2 linked regions of the Haloactinospora alba genome follow. The protein of the gene in region 1 interacts with the protein of each later gene in a pairwise test. Links are inferred from orthologs where the notes say so. Each region holds a gene or a part of one and is shown in the gene's direction. Other genes may lie near its edges.

Region 1 (3,180 bases):
GACCTGCAGGACAGCACCGGCGCCCGGATCGCCGTCACCGGCGCCACGGCGACCAGTATCGACACCTCCCAGCGGATCGCCGAGGCCATGCCGCTGTTCCTCGCGGTCGTGGTCGGGTTGGCGTTCCTGCTGCTGATGGCGGTGTTCCGGTCCCTGCTCGTGCCGCTCAAGGCCGCGCTGGGCTTCGTGTTCAGCATGGGCGCGGCGCTGGGTGCCACCGTGGCGGTGTTCCAGTGGGGCCACGGGAGCTCGCTACTGGGTGTGACCTCCACCGAGACCCTGCTGTCGTTCCTGCCGATCCTGCTCATCGGCACCCTGTTCGGTCTCGCCATGGACTACGAGGTGTTCCTGGTCAGCCGCATGCGCGAGGACTACGTGCACGGCAGCGAGCCGCGCCGGGCCGTGGTGGACGGGTTCCGGTCCGGGGCGCGGGTGGTGGTCTCGGCCGCCGTCATCATGGCGGCGGTGTTCGCGTCGTTCGTGTTCAGCGACAACACCACCATCCAGCCGGTCGCGTTCGCGCTGGCCGTCGGCGTCCTCATCGACGCGTTCCTGATCCGGATGACGCTGGTCCCGGCGGTGATGGCGCTGTTCGGCAGGGCCTCGTGGTGGCTCCCGCGCTGGTTGGACCGTGCCCTACCCAACATCGACATCGAGGGCGAGTCGCTGCGCGGCGGCGGTGGCGACGAACGCTCCGACGCCCCCACCGGACGGGGCTGAGCGCCGGTTTCCCGGGGCCGGTGAGATAACGCACCGGCCCTCCCCACCCTGGGTTCGCCCCGCCTGTGATAAAAAGTTTGGTAAGCCAAACATAGAAGGTCGCTGAGCTTAACCCAGCGGTGTGTGCCCGCCCCCGCACCACGCGTGCCGGGCACGTCCCCCACACGACGCCCTCGGAGGTCACCGGTGGTACGCACCACCCCGCCAGACAACACCACGCCCCCGGACGGGAAGCCGCGGTCGAGTCCGACCCGCGCCCGCACCGGGGCCGCGCTGCTCGGTCCCGCCTTCGTCGCCGCCATCGCCTACGTCGACCCGGGCAACGTCGCCACCAACGTCGCCGCCGGCGCCCAGTACGGCTACCTGCTGGTGTGGGTGATCCTCGCCGCGAACCTCATGGCGTTCCTGGTGCAGTACCTCTCCGCGAAGTTCAGCCTGGTCACCGGGCAGTCCCTGCCGGAGGCGCTGCGCACCCGCCTGCCGCGCGGCTCCCGCATCGCCTACTGGGCCCAGGCCGAGCTCGTGGCCATGGCCACCGACCTCGCCGAGGTACTGGGCGGGGCCATCGCCCTGAACCTCCTGTTCGACCTCCCCCTGATCCTCGGCGGGACCATCACCGGCGTCGTCTCGCTCGGGCTGCTGGCCGTGCAGAACCGGTTCGGCCAGCGCCCCTTCGAACGCGCCATCGCCGGGATGCTCCTGGTGATCGCCATCGGGTTCGTCGCCGGGCTGTTCGTGGAGCCGCCGTCCCTGGCCGGGACCCTCGGCGGTACGGTCCCGCGCTTCTCCGGTACCCAGAGCGTGCTGCTCGCGGCCGGGATGCTCGGGGCGACCGTGATGCCCCACGCCGTGTACCTGCACTCCTCCCTCGCGCGCGACCGGCACGGTGTACAGGGAGGAAGCCGGCTCACCCGGCTGCTGAGAGCCAACAAGTACGACGTCGGGCTGGCGATGCTCATCGCCGGGACGGTCAACCTCGCCATGGTGCTGCTCGCCGCGAGCGCGCTGCGCGGCATCGACACCGGGGAGTCGCTCTCCGGCGCGCACGCCGCCGTGTCCGGCAACCTCGGCGCCGTCGTCGGCCTGCTGTTCGCGGTCGGACTGCTCGTCTCCGGCCTCTCCTCCACCGCCGTGGGGTGCTACGCCGGCGCCGTGGTGATGGACGGCCTGCTGCGGCGGCGGATACCGCTGCTGGCGCGGCGGGTCATCACCCTGGCACCCGGCCTTCTGGTGCTGGCGGCGGGGCTCGACCCCACCCGCGCCCTCGTGATCTCCCAGGTCGTCCTGTCGTTCGGCATCCCGTTCGCGCTGGTCCCGCTGGTGGTGCTCACCGCCAGACGCGACGTGATGGGAAGCCACGTCAGCCGCCCCGCGGTCACCGTGCTGGCCACGGCCACCGCCGCGGCGGTCGTGGCGCTCAACGCCGCCCTGATCGTCCTCACCCTCACCGACGCGGCGTGAGAACGTCCCTGGCGGCGGCGGTGGCCCCGTTCAACAGGCGCTGCGGGCCGCCGCCACCACCGCGCCGGGTCTCGGGTTGACCATAGTGGTGGAACCGACCACCACGGTGGGCACCGTCTCGTCCCCGCCGGTGATCTCGCGGACCCGGCCCGCGGCGGAGGCGTCCTCCCAGATGTTGGTCTCGCGCAGCGGAAGCGGCAGCCGGCGCAACCGCAGCCCCAGCCGCAGCGCGTAGCAGAACGGGCAGCCGGGGCGCCAGTAGACGCGCACCTCGTCGGCCTCACCAGCCACGGCCCACACCTCCTCCCAGTCCTCGGGTGGAGCCTCCCATACTCGCCGCCGCCGCACCGCAGCACAACCGTCCCGGCGACGCGGCGGACCCGCGCCACCGCCCGGCGGTGTCACAGGTCGTCCAGGGCCGCGGTGACGGCGCGGTGGAACGTGGGGAACGCGCACATCATCGACCGCAGCCGCCCGGTCGGCACCCGGGCGTGCACCGCCACCGACAGCGCTCCCAGGACCTCTCCCCCGCTCGGCCCGGCCGAGGTCGCGCCGAGGAGCACCCCCTCCTCGGCGTCGGCCACCAGCTTCACGAACCCGTCGTTTCCCGCCTTGTGGATGAAACCGCGCGCGGTGTCGGGAAGGCGCACCGTCGCGGTGCGCACGGAGCGCGCCTCCTCCCGCGCCCGCGCCTCGGTCATCCCGACCGCGCCGACCTCGGGGTCGGTGAAGGTGACGCGCGGCACGGCGTGGTACTCCGCCTCCGACGGGGACTGCCCCAGGATGTCGGCCGCCGCGATCCCCGCCTGGTACACGGCCACGTGGGTGAACGCCCCCTTGCCGGTGACGTCGCCCACCGCCCACACACCCGGCGCGGCGCGCATGCGGCCGTCGACCGGCACGGCGCGGGCGTCCGGGTCGATACCGACCCGTTCCACACCCAGCGGGCCGAGGTCCGCCCGCCGCCCGGTGGACACCAGCAGCTCCGCGGCACGCAGC
Region 2 (2,781 bases), on another replicon or contig:
CTGGTCAAGGAGCTCACCGGCGGCAAGGAGCCGAACAAGGGCGTCAACCCGGACGAGGTCGTGGCCATCGGCGCGGCCCTGCAGGGCGGCGTGCTCAAGGGTGAGGTCAAGGACGTCCTACTGCTGGACGTGACCCCGCTGTCGCTCGGCATCGAGACCAAGGGCAACGTGTTCACCAAGCTCATCGAGCGCAACACGACGATCCCGACCAAGCGCTCGGAGATCTTCACCACCGCCGACGACAACCAGCCCTCGGTGCAGATCCAGGTGTACCAGGGCGAGCGGGAGATCGCGCAGTACAACAAGAAGCTGGGCGTCTTCGACCTGAGCGGCATCCCGCCGGCGCCGCGCGGCGTGCCCCAGATCGAGGTGACCTTCGACATCGACGCGAACGGCATCGTGAACGTCACCGCGAAGGACCTGGGCACCGGCAAGGAGCAGTCGGTGACGATCTCCGGTGGCTCGGCCATGAGCCAGGACGAGATCGACAAGATGGTCCGCGAGGCCGAGGAGTACGCGGAGGAGGACCGCAAGCGCCGCGAGGAGGCCGAGGTCCGCAACAACGCCGAGTCCCTCGTCCACCAGACCGAGAAGGTCATCAAGGACAACGAGGAGCAGATCCCCGAGGACGTGAAGTCCGAGACCGAGAGCGCCGTCAGCGAGCTGAAGCAGGCGCTGGAGGGCTCCGACATCGACACGATCCGCTCCGCGAGCGAGAAGGTCGCGCTGGCCAGCCAGAAGATCGGCTCCTCCATCTACGGCCAGGGCCAGGAGGGCGGCGCCGAGGGCGCCGAGGCCGCGGCCGCCGGGAGCGACCAGGGCGGCGAGGACGTCGTGGACGCCGAGGTCGTCGACGAGGAGAACACCAAGCGGGACGGCAACGCCTAACTCGCACGGCGCGGAAACAAGGAGGCGTAGCTAATGTCGTCGCCGGAAAACGACAACGGCGAGGAACCGGAGGGGCCGGTGGTCCGCGACAAGCGGCGCGTCGACCCGGAGACCGGTGAACTGCGCGAGACGGAGGGCGGCGAGACCGCCGACGAGCCGGTCGAGGAACAAGAGCAGCCGCTGGAGGCTGAGGTGGTCACCAGCACCGCCGACGCGGAGGTCGCCGAGCTGCAGCAGCAGCTCACCGACCGGACGAACGACCTCAAGCGGTTGCAGGCCGAGTACGCCAACTACCGCAAGCGGGTGGAACGGGAACGGGAGTCCCTGAAGGAGCAGGCGCTGGCCCAGGTGGTGGGCGACCTGCTCCCCATCCTGGACGACATCGGCCGGGCCCGGGAGTACGACGAGCTCACCGGCGGGTTCAAGTCGGTCGGTGAGTCGCTGGAGTCCCTCGTCACCAAGCTGGGGCTGAAGAAGTACGCCGAGCAGGGCGACGAGTTCGACCCCAACGTGCACGAGGCGCTGACCATGGTTCCGTCGGCCGACGTCACCGTCCCGACGGTGGTCGAGGTGTTCCAGCCCGGGTACCTCATCGGTGAACGGGTGTTGCGTCCAGCCCGCGTAGTGGTGGCCGGCCCTGGGGAGGACACCCCTGAGGGGTCCGGAACGGACCAGGAGGAAGCTCCCGCTCAGGAAGCCGACTCCGCCGAGGCACCGCCGAAGGCGGGGAACGAGAGCGAGCAGCAGGAGTGACAGCGTCCGCCCCGGGGGATTCCCTCGGGGCGGACCTCTCGGCCGCCCCGAGGCCGGAGGAACCATGAGCGCGAAGCGGGAGAAGGCAAGCGTCGATGAGCACGAAGGACTACCTGGAGAAGGACTACTACAAGACCCTCGGCGTCTCCAAGTCGGCGTCGCAGGAGGAGATCAAGCAGTCCTACCGTAAGCTCGCACGCGAATACCACCCCGACGCCAACACGGGCGACCCCAAGGCCGAGGAGCGGTTCAAGGAGATCTCCGAGGCCTACAACGTGCTCTCCGACGAGGAAAAGCGCAAGGAGTACGACGAGGCGCGCTCCTCCTTCGGTGGTGCCTACCGGCCCGGCGGCGGAACCGGAGCGGGCGGGTTCGATCTCGGCGACCTCTTCGGGCACGGCCCCACCACCGGCACCGGTACCGGCGGCGGGGAACGGCTGAGCGACCTGTTCGGTGGACTGTTCGGCGGCCGCGGCGGCCGTACCACCACCCAGGCGCGGCGCGGCGCCGACGTGGAGACCGAGACCACCCTGACGTTCAGCGAGGCGGCCCAGGGGGTCACCCGCTCGTTCTCGCTGAGTAGTGACGCCGCCTGTGCCACGTGCAAGGGCACCGGCGCGCGGGCCGGCTCGTCCGGACCCCGCATGTGCCCCAAGTGCTCCGGTACCGGCCACGAGAGCACGAACCTCGGCGGGTTCTCGCTGTCCGAACCGTGCAGCGAGTGCAAGGGGCGCGGTCTCGTTGTGGACGACCCGTGCCCCACCTGCAACGGCAGCGGGCGCGGCAGGAGCACCCGCCGGGTGCAGACACGGATCCCGGCTGGCGTCTCCGACGGCCAGCGGATCCGGATCAAAGGAAAAGGCGCGCCGGGCGAACGGGGGGGACCGGCCGGAGATCTGTATGTGGTGGTGCATGTGGAGTCGCATCCGGTGTTCGGCAAGACCGGCGACAACCTGACGATCACCGTCCCGGTGACCTTCCCGGAGGCGGCCCTCGGTGCCGAGGTTCGGGTGCCCACCCTCAACGGGCTCCCGGTGACGGTCAAGGTGCCCGCGGGCACCCCCAACGGGCGCACCCTGCGGGTGCGCGGCAAGGGGGTGACGCGCCGGGACGGCACCAAGGGTGACATGCTCGTCACCA

What was found. The genes of interacting proteins can lie anywhere in the genome.
Region 2: the proteins of FHX37_RS15910 (region 1) and FHX37_RS20445 interact in binary tests that used the Escherichia coli proteins (3 or more experiments, as listed by UniProt). The link is inferred for Haloactinospora alba from one-to-one orthologs.

Annotation. Positions count from the first base shown.
Region 1 is NZ_VFQC01000001.1:3,513,656-3,516,835, forward strand. Bases 118-3,043 are described here. They hold FHX37_RS15910 (Nramp family divalent metal transporter), read left to right. Parts: upstream 118-906; coding sequence 907-2,181; downstream 2,182-3,043. Other genes in these bases: FHX37_RS15905 (MMPL family transporter), read left to right, coding at 118-720; FHX37_RS15915 (glutaredoxin family protein), read right to left, coding at 2,212-2,472; FHX37_RS15920 (dihydrolipoyl dehydrogenase family protein), read right to left, coding at 2,583-3,043. Outside these bases: more of FHX37_RS15905, read left to right, coding at 1-117; more of FHX37_RS15920, read right to left, coding at 3,044-3,180. UniProt on the Escherichia coli protein: H(+)-stimulated, divalent metal cation uptake system. Involved in manganese and iron uptake. Can also transport cadmium, cobalt, zinc and to a lesser extent nickel and copper. Involved in response to reactive oxygen.
Region 2 is NZ_VFQC01000002.1:597,846-600,626, reverse strand. It holds FHX37_RS20445 (nucleotide exchange factor GrpE), read left to right. Parts: upstream 1-921; coding sequence 922-1,641; downstream 1,642-2,781. Other genes in the region: dnaJ (molecular chaperone DnaJ), read left to right, coding at 1,737-2,781; dnaK (molecular chaperone DnaK), read left to right, coding at 1-888. UniProt on the Escherichia coli protein: Participates actively in the response to hyperosmotic and heat shock by preventing the aggregation of stress-denatured proteins, in association with DnaK and GrpE. It is the nucleotide exchange factor for DnaK and may function as a thermosensor.